Regions from separate parts of the Mycobacterium sp. NGS41 genome, predicted to be linked through region 1. Evidence: riboswitches for the same ligand, from Rfam matches in the RefSeq annotation. Region 1 holds a riboswitch; the other holds the start of a gene.

Region 1 (5,101 bases):
GGCCGAAGCCGTCCGCGGCGGCGCGGAGGTATATGCACGGCTTCGCCGCGAACTTGCCGATCGCGGGCTGGCCACCGGTTTGGGTGATGAGGGCGGGTTCGCTCCCGATATCGCTTCGCCCGAACAGGTGCTGGCGCTGCTCACCAAGGCAATCATCGACGCCGGATACACTCCGGGACGCGCCGGTATGGCGATCGCACTGGATCCAGCGGCCAGTGAATTTCATCGTGACGGCAGGTACGAGGTAGCGGGCGAGTCGCTTTCCAGCGAGGAGATGATCGAACGGTACTCGTGGATGATCCGCGAGTTCCCGGTGTGGAGCATCGAAGACGGCATGGGCGAGACCGACACTGACGGCTGGCGGAAGATGACCACGGCGCTCGGCGACCGGGTCCAGCTGGTGGGCGACGACAACTTCGTGACCAATCCGGTGTTGATTCGATTCGGTGTGGACGCGGGCGTCGCCAACGCCGCACTGATCAAGGTGAACCAGATCGGCACTGTGTCGGAAACGCTTGAGGCACTTGCCGTGTGCCGAGATGCGGGCTACGGCGCGATGATCTCCCACCGGTCGGGAGAAACCGACGACACGTTCATTGCCGACCTGGCGGTCGGGTCGGGTTGCGGTCAGATCAAGGCTGGCGCTCCGGCACGCGGTGAACGGGTCGCGAAGTACAACCGACTGATCGAAGTCGCTGAGGCCACACCTCATCTGGAGTTCGGGCTGGTGCCTGATGATCATTGATTCCCCTGGACTCGATCACGGTGTTGCGAAGACCACGGCCAAGACGACGAAAGGGTTAGTCCCGCTATGACAATCACGCTGGTATATCTGGCCAGGCACGGCCGCACCGCGCTCAACGCCGAAGACCGCTTACGCGGACTTAGCGACCCGCCGCTCGACGAGGTAGGGCTGGCCGAGGTGGCGTGTCTGGCGAAAGTCCTTGCTGAGCGAAGTCCCACCGCGGTGATCTCCAGCCCACTGCAGCGAGCCGCAGACACCGCTCGGGCGATTGGAAGGGCGGCCCATGCTCCCGTGTCAACCGACATCCGGCTCAACGACCGCGACTACGGCCCGATGACCGGTGAGCGCCGCGACGAGGTGCAAGACCGCTACGGCAGCATAGACGCCGCACCCGGAGTCGAGCCGCTGGCCATGGTGGCAGAGCGTGCTCGGTTGGCCTTCTTCGAGCTGGTCGCCGAGCACGAAAGTGGACCGATTGTCCTGGTATCTCACGACGCTTTTAATCGTGCCCTGCTCGGGCAGATCGACCCGAGCTTGACCCACGTCGGGCAGCGCACCGCCTGCTGGAATCAGCTCAGTTTCGGCGACGGGGCATGGCGGGTGGATGCCTACGATCAAAAACCGGACGATTCTGGTTGACGACTCATCGTGGCTGCTCAAAGTTGCCACGCATTGGTTCGCCTTTCGGATTGATCTGCAGGATTGCCAGTTGTATGGAGTGTTCGGTCAGCCCGTTCGAGTTCTATCAGGGATCCCAGCCGCCGGTGCGCCAGTGGCTGACCACCGAGGGCATGGGTACGATCGGGTAGGCGATGAAGCTCGCCTTAACTGCCGCACCGGCTGATGGCTTCTACCACGTGAGGGTCCTCGGTGGAAGAAGGCAGGTGAGCCGCGCATGGTGCGCTTTGAAAGCATCTTGTTCACCCACCCCCGGCCTGTGGGCGTTGACGACCGTCCGGCTCCTGACTGCTTCGCCGACTTGCTCCTCGATCAAGTCGTCAACGAGATTATCGGTGACGGGGACGACCCCCGCCTAGCGTCGTTCTTCTATACGCCCGCGCGTGACATCGCCGAAGTCGGTTACCGGCAAGCGGTGTTCCAGGACATCGAGCGTGATGTCATCGGGGGTCCGATCGACGCGTTCACCAGCGACATGCGTATCGTCCGCAATCAGCTGCGGCAGGCGTCAAAGATCTGGCACCCGCTGCAAAAGCAGGGCTGGTTCGTGTACGCAGTGCACACCTATTGCCGTGCGGTGTCGTCACTGAATACCGACCTCCAGGCCGCGCACGCGTCGTCGGCCGGATTAACGGATTTCGCCGATTACCTGCGTCGCTACCTCGATGGTGATCGGTTCCGGCTGCTCGTCTCCGAAACCGAAGCGATGCAGGCTGGAATGGGTGAGATCCGCTATACCGTGCACGTCGAGGGGCTTCGCGTGCACGTGGAACGGTATGCGGCACAGAACGACTACAGCGCCGACGTCGCCGCAACTTTCGAACGGTTCGCCACGCAGGCCGGCAAGGACTACCGCGCGGTGATCAAGGACTACGTCGACATGAACCATGTCGAAGAACAGATCCTCGAGTGCGTAGCCAAGCTGTTCCCCGATGAATTTCGACGACTGCACGACTACTGCGCGCATCACCAGAACTTCCTGGACAAACGGCTGTCCATGTTCGCCCGGGAAGCGCAGTTCTACTTGTCTTACCTGCATTTCATGCACCGCTTCGAGAGAGGCGACTACGCGTTCAGCTATCCAGAGGTGACGACAGACTTCGAGGGTCTGTTCGCCCAGAATGCATTCGACCTGGCGTTGGCGATCAAGCAGAACGATGATCACGATCCCTTGGTAGCCAACAGCTTTCGCCTTCAGCATAACGAGCGCATTTTAGTGGTGACTGGACCCAACCAAGGCGGAAAGACTACCTTCGCACGTACCGTGGGGCAGCTTTTCTATCTGGCGGCACTCGGCTGCCCGGTTCCGGCGGAAACCGCCAAGCTGGTCATGCCCGACGTGATCTTCACCCATTTCGAGCGACAGGAAAGCATCTCGACATTGCGTGGCAAGCTGGACGACGAGTTGGTGCGGATCCACGAGATCGTGTCGCGAGCCCGTCCCAACAACCTGGTGGTGATGAACGAAAGTTTCTCGTCGACCACCGCCAATGACTCTCTCGTGATCGGTGCCGAAGTGCTCCGACGCATGATCGCCATCGGCTGCATCGGTGTCTATGTGACATTTCTGGACGAACTGGCCAGTCTCGACGCCGCTTGCGTCAGCATGGTGGGCGATGTGGCGCCCGATGACCCCACTGTGCGAACCTTCCGATTCACTCGCAGGCCGGCCGACGGCGTGGCCTATGCCGCGGCGCTCGCCGACAAGTACGGACTCAGTCACGAGGTGTTGCTGAGGAGGTTCGCGCAATGAGAGTCAGGCTGCTGCATCCGAAACACGACCACACACTGGAACGGCAACTGCCGCCGGGCATCACGATGATGATCGAAGACGACCTGGAACTGAGCACGCTGTACCGGGCAATGGCCGCCGCCGATGACTTCGTACGCGAGATCGCCACACAAGTCGTGCCTGCGAGCGTGCGCGACCCCGCAGTAATCAACTACCGCCAGCAGGTGTTGGCAGATTGCTTGGCCAATCCCGAACCGGTGCGTGAGATGTATGCGATCGCCACGGATGCGGCCAACGTACGCCGCAAAGTCTTTCTGGGTGCCCTACTCTTTCGGGACCCACAGGCCATTCTGCGGCGCTCGGTGCGGATTCTGGAACTGCTGGTCTCCAGCTTGAGACAAATGCGCGCGGTGTGCGACCGGCACGCGTCGGACTTTCAATCGCCGGGTTTCAGCCAGTTTCTGGCGATGATCACCGAACAACTCACCGATGACTACCTCACGCGCCTCGATCACGAAATTGCCGAGCTTCAGCTGCCCCGTGGCGTGTTGCTCAGCGCCCAGTTAGGCCCCGGCAACATAGGACGAGACCACATCCTGCACCGGGCTCCCAAGCTCAGTTGGTGGGAGAGGTTGACGGGAAATGCGCACAACGGGTTTGGGTTTACGGTCGACGAGCGCGACCAAGCCGGCGCGGATGCGCTCACCGCACTGGCCGGCCGCGGCGTCAACGACATTGCCAACACCGTGACTCAATCCGCAGATCACGTAGAGGACTTCTTCACCCGATTGCGAGCGGAACTGGCATTTTATATTGGCTGCGTTAACTTGCACGCGCGGTTGACCGAATCTGGTGTGACAACCTGTTTTCCCACTCCAGCACCAATCGGCACGCGGAGGTTCAGCTGCCGCGGCCTGCGCGATATCGCATTGTGCCTCACGGCAACTCGGGCTGTGATCGCTAACGATGTGGCGGCTGACAACAAATCGTTGATCGTGGTGACCGGCGCCAATGCGGGTGGCAAGTCGACCTTCCTGCGCAGCATCGGAGCCGCGCAGATCATGATGCAGGCCGGAATGTTTGTTGCAGCAGAGTCGTTTGTCGCCAGCATCGTCAACGCGACTATCACGCATTTCAAGCGTGAAGAGGACGCCACCTTGACCCACGGCAAGCTGGACGAGGAACTGATGCGAATGAGCAAAATTGTCGACTACATTGGTCCGAATTCGCTTGTGCTTTGCAACGAGTCGTTCGCGTCGACCAACGAGCGGGAAGGATCCCAGATCGCGCGGTCCGTCATCGACGCCTTCAGCGAGGTGGGTGTCCAGGTGGTATTGGTCACCCACCTCTACGACCTGGCTAGCACGCTGCATGGTCGTCACGATCCCAGTTCGCTATTCTTGCGCGCCGAGCGGCGCGACGACGAAGTACGGACGTTCCGGCTTATCGAGGCCGAACCACAACCGACCAGTTACGGCGGCGACTCGTTCCGCCGCGTATTCGGCGTGGCCGCGGCCGCGAAGTCCGTCGCTCGGTGACGTTCGCGCGGTTTTGCAGTGCGGACTGGGGATTAGCAGGGGCCGTCGTCCGGATAGGCGATTACCGTTGGCCGTAGTAGCCGGTTTGTTTATACCAGCCTCTCGAGGGCCGCGAGTCCGACCCGATGACCTCGTGGATCAGGTCGTGTCGTCATCCCAGGACGGGCTCGTGGTCAGCACCTCAGCGCCGCCCTCGGTGATGTGAACCGTGTCTCGGCGAAGTACGGCGCCGACGCCTTCCTGCCACACATAAGCCGTGATCGCCAGCACCATCCCCGATTCGAGGTGCTCGTGTTCATCTGCGGCAGAAAGTATTTCAGACACCACCGGCGGATCGAAGCCCAGCCCGAGCCCGTATGCGACCGGCATCGGCGGAATCGGCTCTCCGGACGCGTCATAGGCGTCGAG
Region 2 (5,101 bases), on a different contig from region 1:
GGCCGGTGCCTCAGTGCAGGTGTTCGAGAAGGCTCCAACCGTAGGCGGAACGACTGCGGTCTCGGGCGGCATCGTGTGGATCCCCGCCCACAACCGTTGTCCCGACCGGGAATTGACGGTCGACGACGCATTGCGATACCTGCGCGCGCAGTCGTTCGGTTCCATGGACGACGCGCTGGTCGAGACATTCGTACACACCGGCCCCGCGATGCTCGACTTCGTCGAGAAACACAGCGGTCTGCGCTTCGAGATCGCGCCGGGCTTTCCCGACTACCAGCCCGAGCTGCCGGGGGGACAACCGAGCGGTGGCCGGTCGCTGAGCGCAATTCCCTTCGACCTCAGCCAACTTGGCGAATGGGCTAGCCAGATCACATCGTTTCCGGAAGATTGGTCCAACGTCGGTTTCGACGCCGAAACCCGCGCGCGTTTGCATGCCGATGTCGACGAGCAAGCCGGCGACCTATGCGTGGCCGGCACCGCGTTGATCGCGGGACTGCTGAAGGGTCTGCTCGATCTCGGGGTGACACCACGCACGAAGACACGGGCGGAAGAGCTCATCGTCGACGGCGGGAAGGTCACCGGAGCGCGAATCGCTGGGCCCGAACAGAGCATGAGCGTTCGCGCCCGCCACGGCGTGATCCTGGGCACCGGCGGCTTCGAATGGGATCCTGTTCTGGTGCAAGCGTTTCTGCGCGGCCCAATGCACGGAGCGGTATCTCCGCCGAACAACACCGGCGACGGCCTGCGCATGGCGATGGCGCACGGCGCCGAGCTGGCGAACATGGGTGAAGCATGGTGGGTGCCGATCGTCCGGATCCCGGGCGACTCCATCTCGGGCAATCAACGCAGCCGCAGCGTACGGCTGGAACGCACGCGCCCGAGAAGCATCATGGTCAATCGGGCCGGACGCCGGTTCGTCAACGAGGCCTGCGATTACAACTCGATGGCCGGCGCCTTCCACTATCTCGATCCTCGCGGCGGCTACGTCAACGACAGTGGGTGGATTGTCTTCGATTCAATTCACCTGCAACGCTATGGATTTCTCGGCGTTGCCCCCGGGGAGCCCGTCCCGGACTGGTTCTGCGAGTCTGCGGACCTTGCCGAGCTGGGCGCCAAGACCGGCATCAATGCCGACGGCCTCGCTCGCACCATCGAAGAGTGGAATCGCCACGTCGCAGCCGGATCCGATCCCGACTTCGGGCGTGGCTCAAGCGCTTACGACGGTTACTGGGGTGACGACCAGGCCACCACACTGGCCGGGAAGACACTCGGCCCGATCGACACCGGCCCCTACTACGCGGTTCCGGTATGCGTCGGTGCGATGGGAACCAAGGGCGGGCCGCGGACGGACCATGACGGTCGCGTGCTTCACGTCACCGGCGAGCCGATCGCGGGTCTGTTCGCTGCGGGCAACGCGATGGCCGGCGTGACCGGACGAGCGTATGGCGGCGCCGGTGGGACCATCGGCCCGGCAATGGTTTTCGGTTACCGCGCAGGATATGCGGCCGCCACCGGGAAGTCCGTCGAGTAGCGCGAGCAGACGTAAAAGCCCCCGCACGCACGGCGTGTCGGGGGCTTTTACGTCTGCTCACCCTGGGAAACGGGTGCGGCCGCGGTGTGCCGCATAACCAACAGGATCAGCGGTACCGCGGCGAGTTCCGTGACAACCGCAAATACGACGACGCTGCCGACGGTTAGGCCGAACAGCGCGCCAATGACAGCGCTGCCGGCGAACCAGGCGAGGCCGTAGATGCCGGTGAAGATGCCGTAGGCGGAGGCGCGCCGAGCCGGCGATACCATCGGGGCCACTGCGGCCGGGATGATCGATTCATGAACGCCCATCCCCAAGCCCCACAGGCAGCTGCCGATCAGGGCGGGCCAGAAGCCGCCGAGGAAGACCAGCGGCGCGTACGCGGCAGCGGCCACCGTCAGCGGTACCAACAGACCGATACCGACCCGGTCGAAAAGACGTCCGAACACCAGGGAGCCGGCACCCGACACCGCCATTGCGGAGGCGTAGAAGACCGGTATATACGTCGCAGAAATGGTGCCGGTTTGCTGGAAGTGGTAGGCCATGATCGGAAAGTCGGCGAAGCCGGCGGCCACCAACCCCGCGGCGACGAGGTAGATCCAAAACACTCGCGGCAGCTGCTGCGTGCGCATCGGTGCGGTGGCCGGGTCAAGATCCTGCGGGCGTGGATAAAGTAGCCGCGCCACCCCCAGCAGCGAGAGCATAATCACAGCCGGAACGGCAAGCGCGCCGAACGCGAGCCGATAGTTGCCATGAGTGCTGGCGACGACAAACGCGACGAGTAATGGACCGACCAGAGCGCCGAATTGGTCGAGCGCTTCATGTACACCGAAGCCCCAGCCATAGCCCATCCGTTTTGCGGCATGGGAGAGCATGGCGTCACGAGGCGGGTTGCGGATTGCCTTCCCGATTCGTTCCGCGATCACCAGGACGGCCGCGATCTGCCAGCTGCCGGCCAATGCCATCAGCGGCACCACCGACATCTGCAAGACGTAGCCGCCGATAGTGATCGGCCAGTACAGTCCGGTGCGGTCTGCAGCGCGTCCCGAGACCAGGCGCAACCCGTAGCCGAGCAGTTCGCCGAATCCGGTGATCACCGCGATCGCCAGCGCTCCGGCACCAAGCAGACCGAGGAACTGTCCGACGATGCTGCGGGACGCTTCATACGTGAAGTCGGCGAAGAAGCTCATCACGCCGACCATCAAGACGAACTTCAGCGCGGGCGATAACCGGCGACCGCGCTGGCGGGAGGCGTTGTTGGGCAACGCCTTTCCCTCGTTGTCGACGGTATCGGGCTGGTCACTCATGGGGAGCCCTGCTTGCGATCTGGTTCTGGTGGCACGCAGCCTCGCCACGAGCACCGCTACCGCACAACACAATTCGACTTGCGAACGGAGGGAACATAGCCACCTGCGACTCCTTCTTTTCGCAGGAGCCATCAGCCATGTGACGGTTAGGAGACGATCTTCCTGGCGGGCTCCTTCGCCGCTGCCAAGTTAACCAACGCGCATTCCTATTGGTCAAGCAATAGCATCGGCGAGCAGACGCAAAAGCACCCGTTTCGGCACGAAATCGGGGGCTTTTACGTCTGCTCACCCTTGGAAACCAAGCGTTCCGCTGCGGTATAGGGATCGTCGTGGCCGTCGACCACCGACTCAGCGAGCCCGTCGAGATCCGGGCTGCTCCGCAGCCGGGTTTGCGCCAGCGACAGGATTTGGGCCCGGGCCCGAGCTAGCCGTCGGGCGCGGCTGTCGGCGCGGTGATGATCGTCGATCGCGGTCACGAGGTCCGAAACACCTTCTCCCCGTGCGGCAATGAGGCTGAGGATGGGTGCTTTGGTCTCAGCTCGCAGGTCCCGCACGGTCTGTTCGGCGCCCTCCCGGTCGGCCTTATTGACCGCCACGATGTCAGCGACTTCCAGCACACCCGCTTTGGCGGCCTGGACCGCGTCGCCGGCCCCGGGATTGAGGACGACGACGGTCGGGTCCGCGACGGCGGCGATCTCGATCTCGGATTGGCCCACGCCCACGGTCTCCAACAGGATCACGTTGTATCCGATCGCACCCAGCAGGCGGATAGCCGCCGGAACCGCGGCGGCCAGGCCGCCGATATGGCCGCGGCTTGCCACCGAACGGATCAGCACGTCGGAGTCGTTGATATGCGCGGCCATTCGTATCCGATCGCCCAGCAGCGCACCACCGCTGAACGGCGACGAGGGATCCACGGCCAGCACAGCCACTCGGCAGCCACGCTCCCGGTACGCGCCGACCAGTGCCGCGATCGTCGTCGACTTGCCGGCGCCCGGCGGTCCGGTTATGCCTATTACACCGACGTCGCGGGCCGCTCGCGCCTCGGGACCACCAAGGCTTGCCAGTACTTCGTCGCGGCGGTCGCCTTCGACAAGACTGAGCAACCGACCCGCGGCACGCGGAGAACCGTTGCGCGCACTGGCAATCAGATCGGCGATGTCCATCTTGCGGCCTATTCGACTCCTTAGGGCGCAGCGACCTCGATGACGGTCGCGGAACCCATCCCGCCGCCCGCGCACATAGCGGCGACCCCTATGCCGCCGCCGCGCCGACGCAGTTCGTACACCAGGGTGACGAGCATCCTGGCGCCGGTCGCCGCCACCGGATGTCCGAGCGAGCAGCCGCTGCCGCTGACGTTGACTTTGTCCGGGTCCAGATCGAGCAGCTTGACGGTGGCCACACACATTGCCGCGAATGCCTCGTTGATCTCGAACAGGTCTACGTCGGAAACTGAAAGTCCGGCCCGCTTAAGCGCTTTCGGAATAGCGTCGACGGGTGCCAAGCCCGTCGAGGCGGGATCGACACCGACCGAGGCCCAGGAAACCACGCGCGCCAGTGCGGGCAGTCCCAGCTCGTCGCTGGCGATGGTTAGCACCGCGGCGGCGTCGTTGGCGCCGCAGGAGTTGCCGGCGGTAATAGAAAAGCCATCGATTTCGGGATGCAGCGGCTTGAGGGCAGCCAGTTTCTCCATGCTTGTGTCGCGGCGCGGGTGCTCGTCGACCGAGAACATGCCATGCGGCGTCTGAATCGGGACGATCTCGTCGACGAAACGGCCCTCGTCGATAGCGGCGATCGCGTTGCGGTGCGACCGCAACGCCCACGCGTCCATCTCCTCGCGGCTCACGCCAGCGGCCACGGCTGCGTTCCAGCCCACGGTGATCGACATGTCCATGTTGGGTGCGTCGGGCCGGTCTGGATGGGTCGGCGGGAACCAGTCGACCCACTCACCGTCCATCTGAAACCTTGACCGCGGCGACGTGGATGCCGAGTTCACACCACCGGCGATGATGAGCTGATCCATCCCCGCGCGCACACTTGCCGCCGCACTCTGCACCGCCGCCTGACCCGCCGCGCAGTGCCGATTGTTGGCCAGGCCGGGAACCGTGGGCAGTCCCGCGGTTATGGCCGCGTGCCTCGCGACAACGCCGCCGCCGTAAAGACCCTCGCCCAGGATGACGTCGTCGACCTGCGCCGGATCCAGACCCGCCGCGGCCTCGGTGACTACGTGGTTGGCAAGGTCGAATGCGGTGGTGTCGCGCAG

Evidence for each region. A riboswitch is a leader RNA that binds a small molecule or an ion and turns the genes downstream of it on or off. The one in region 1 is predicted to bind fluoride.
Region 2: linked by a shared signal. The riboswitch ahead of AC5Y21_RS11000 (MFS transporter) and the one ahead of AC5Y21_RS20370 (MutS-related protein) in region 1 are both predicted to bind fluoride.

What each region holds. Positions count from the first base shown of each region.
Region 1 is NZ_JCALDF010000027.1:14,776-19,876, forward strand. Features, by position in the region: gene eno (phosphopyruvate hydratase) at 1-745, shown strand, start outside; gene AC5Y21_RS20365 (histidine phosphatase family protein) at 812-1,384, shown strand; fluoride riboswitch at 1,545-1,605, shown strand; gene AC5Y21_RS20370 (MutS-related protein) at 1,641-3,176, shown strand; gene AC5Y21_RS20375 (MutS-related protein) at 3,173-4,693, shown strand; gene AC5Y21_RS20380 (M24 family metallopeptidase) at 4,832-5,101, opposite strand, start outside.
Region 2 is NZ_JCALDF010000009.1:53,623-58,723, reverse strand. Features, by position in the region: gene AC5Y21_RS11005 (FAD-dependent oxidoreductase) at 1-1,531, shown strand, start outside; gene AC5Y21_RS11000 (MFS transporter) at 1,579-2,838, opposite strand; fluoride riboswitch at 2,954-3,027, opposite strand; gene AC5Y21_RS10995 (ArgK/MeaB family GTPase) at 3,114-4,004, opposite strand; gene AC5Y21_RS10990 (thiolase family protein) at 4,025-5,101, opposite strand, start outside.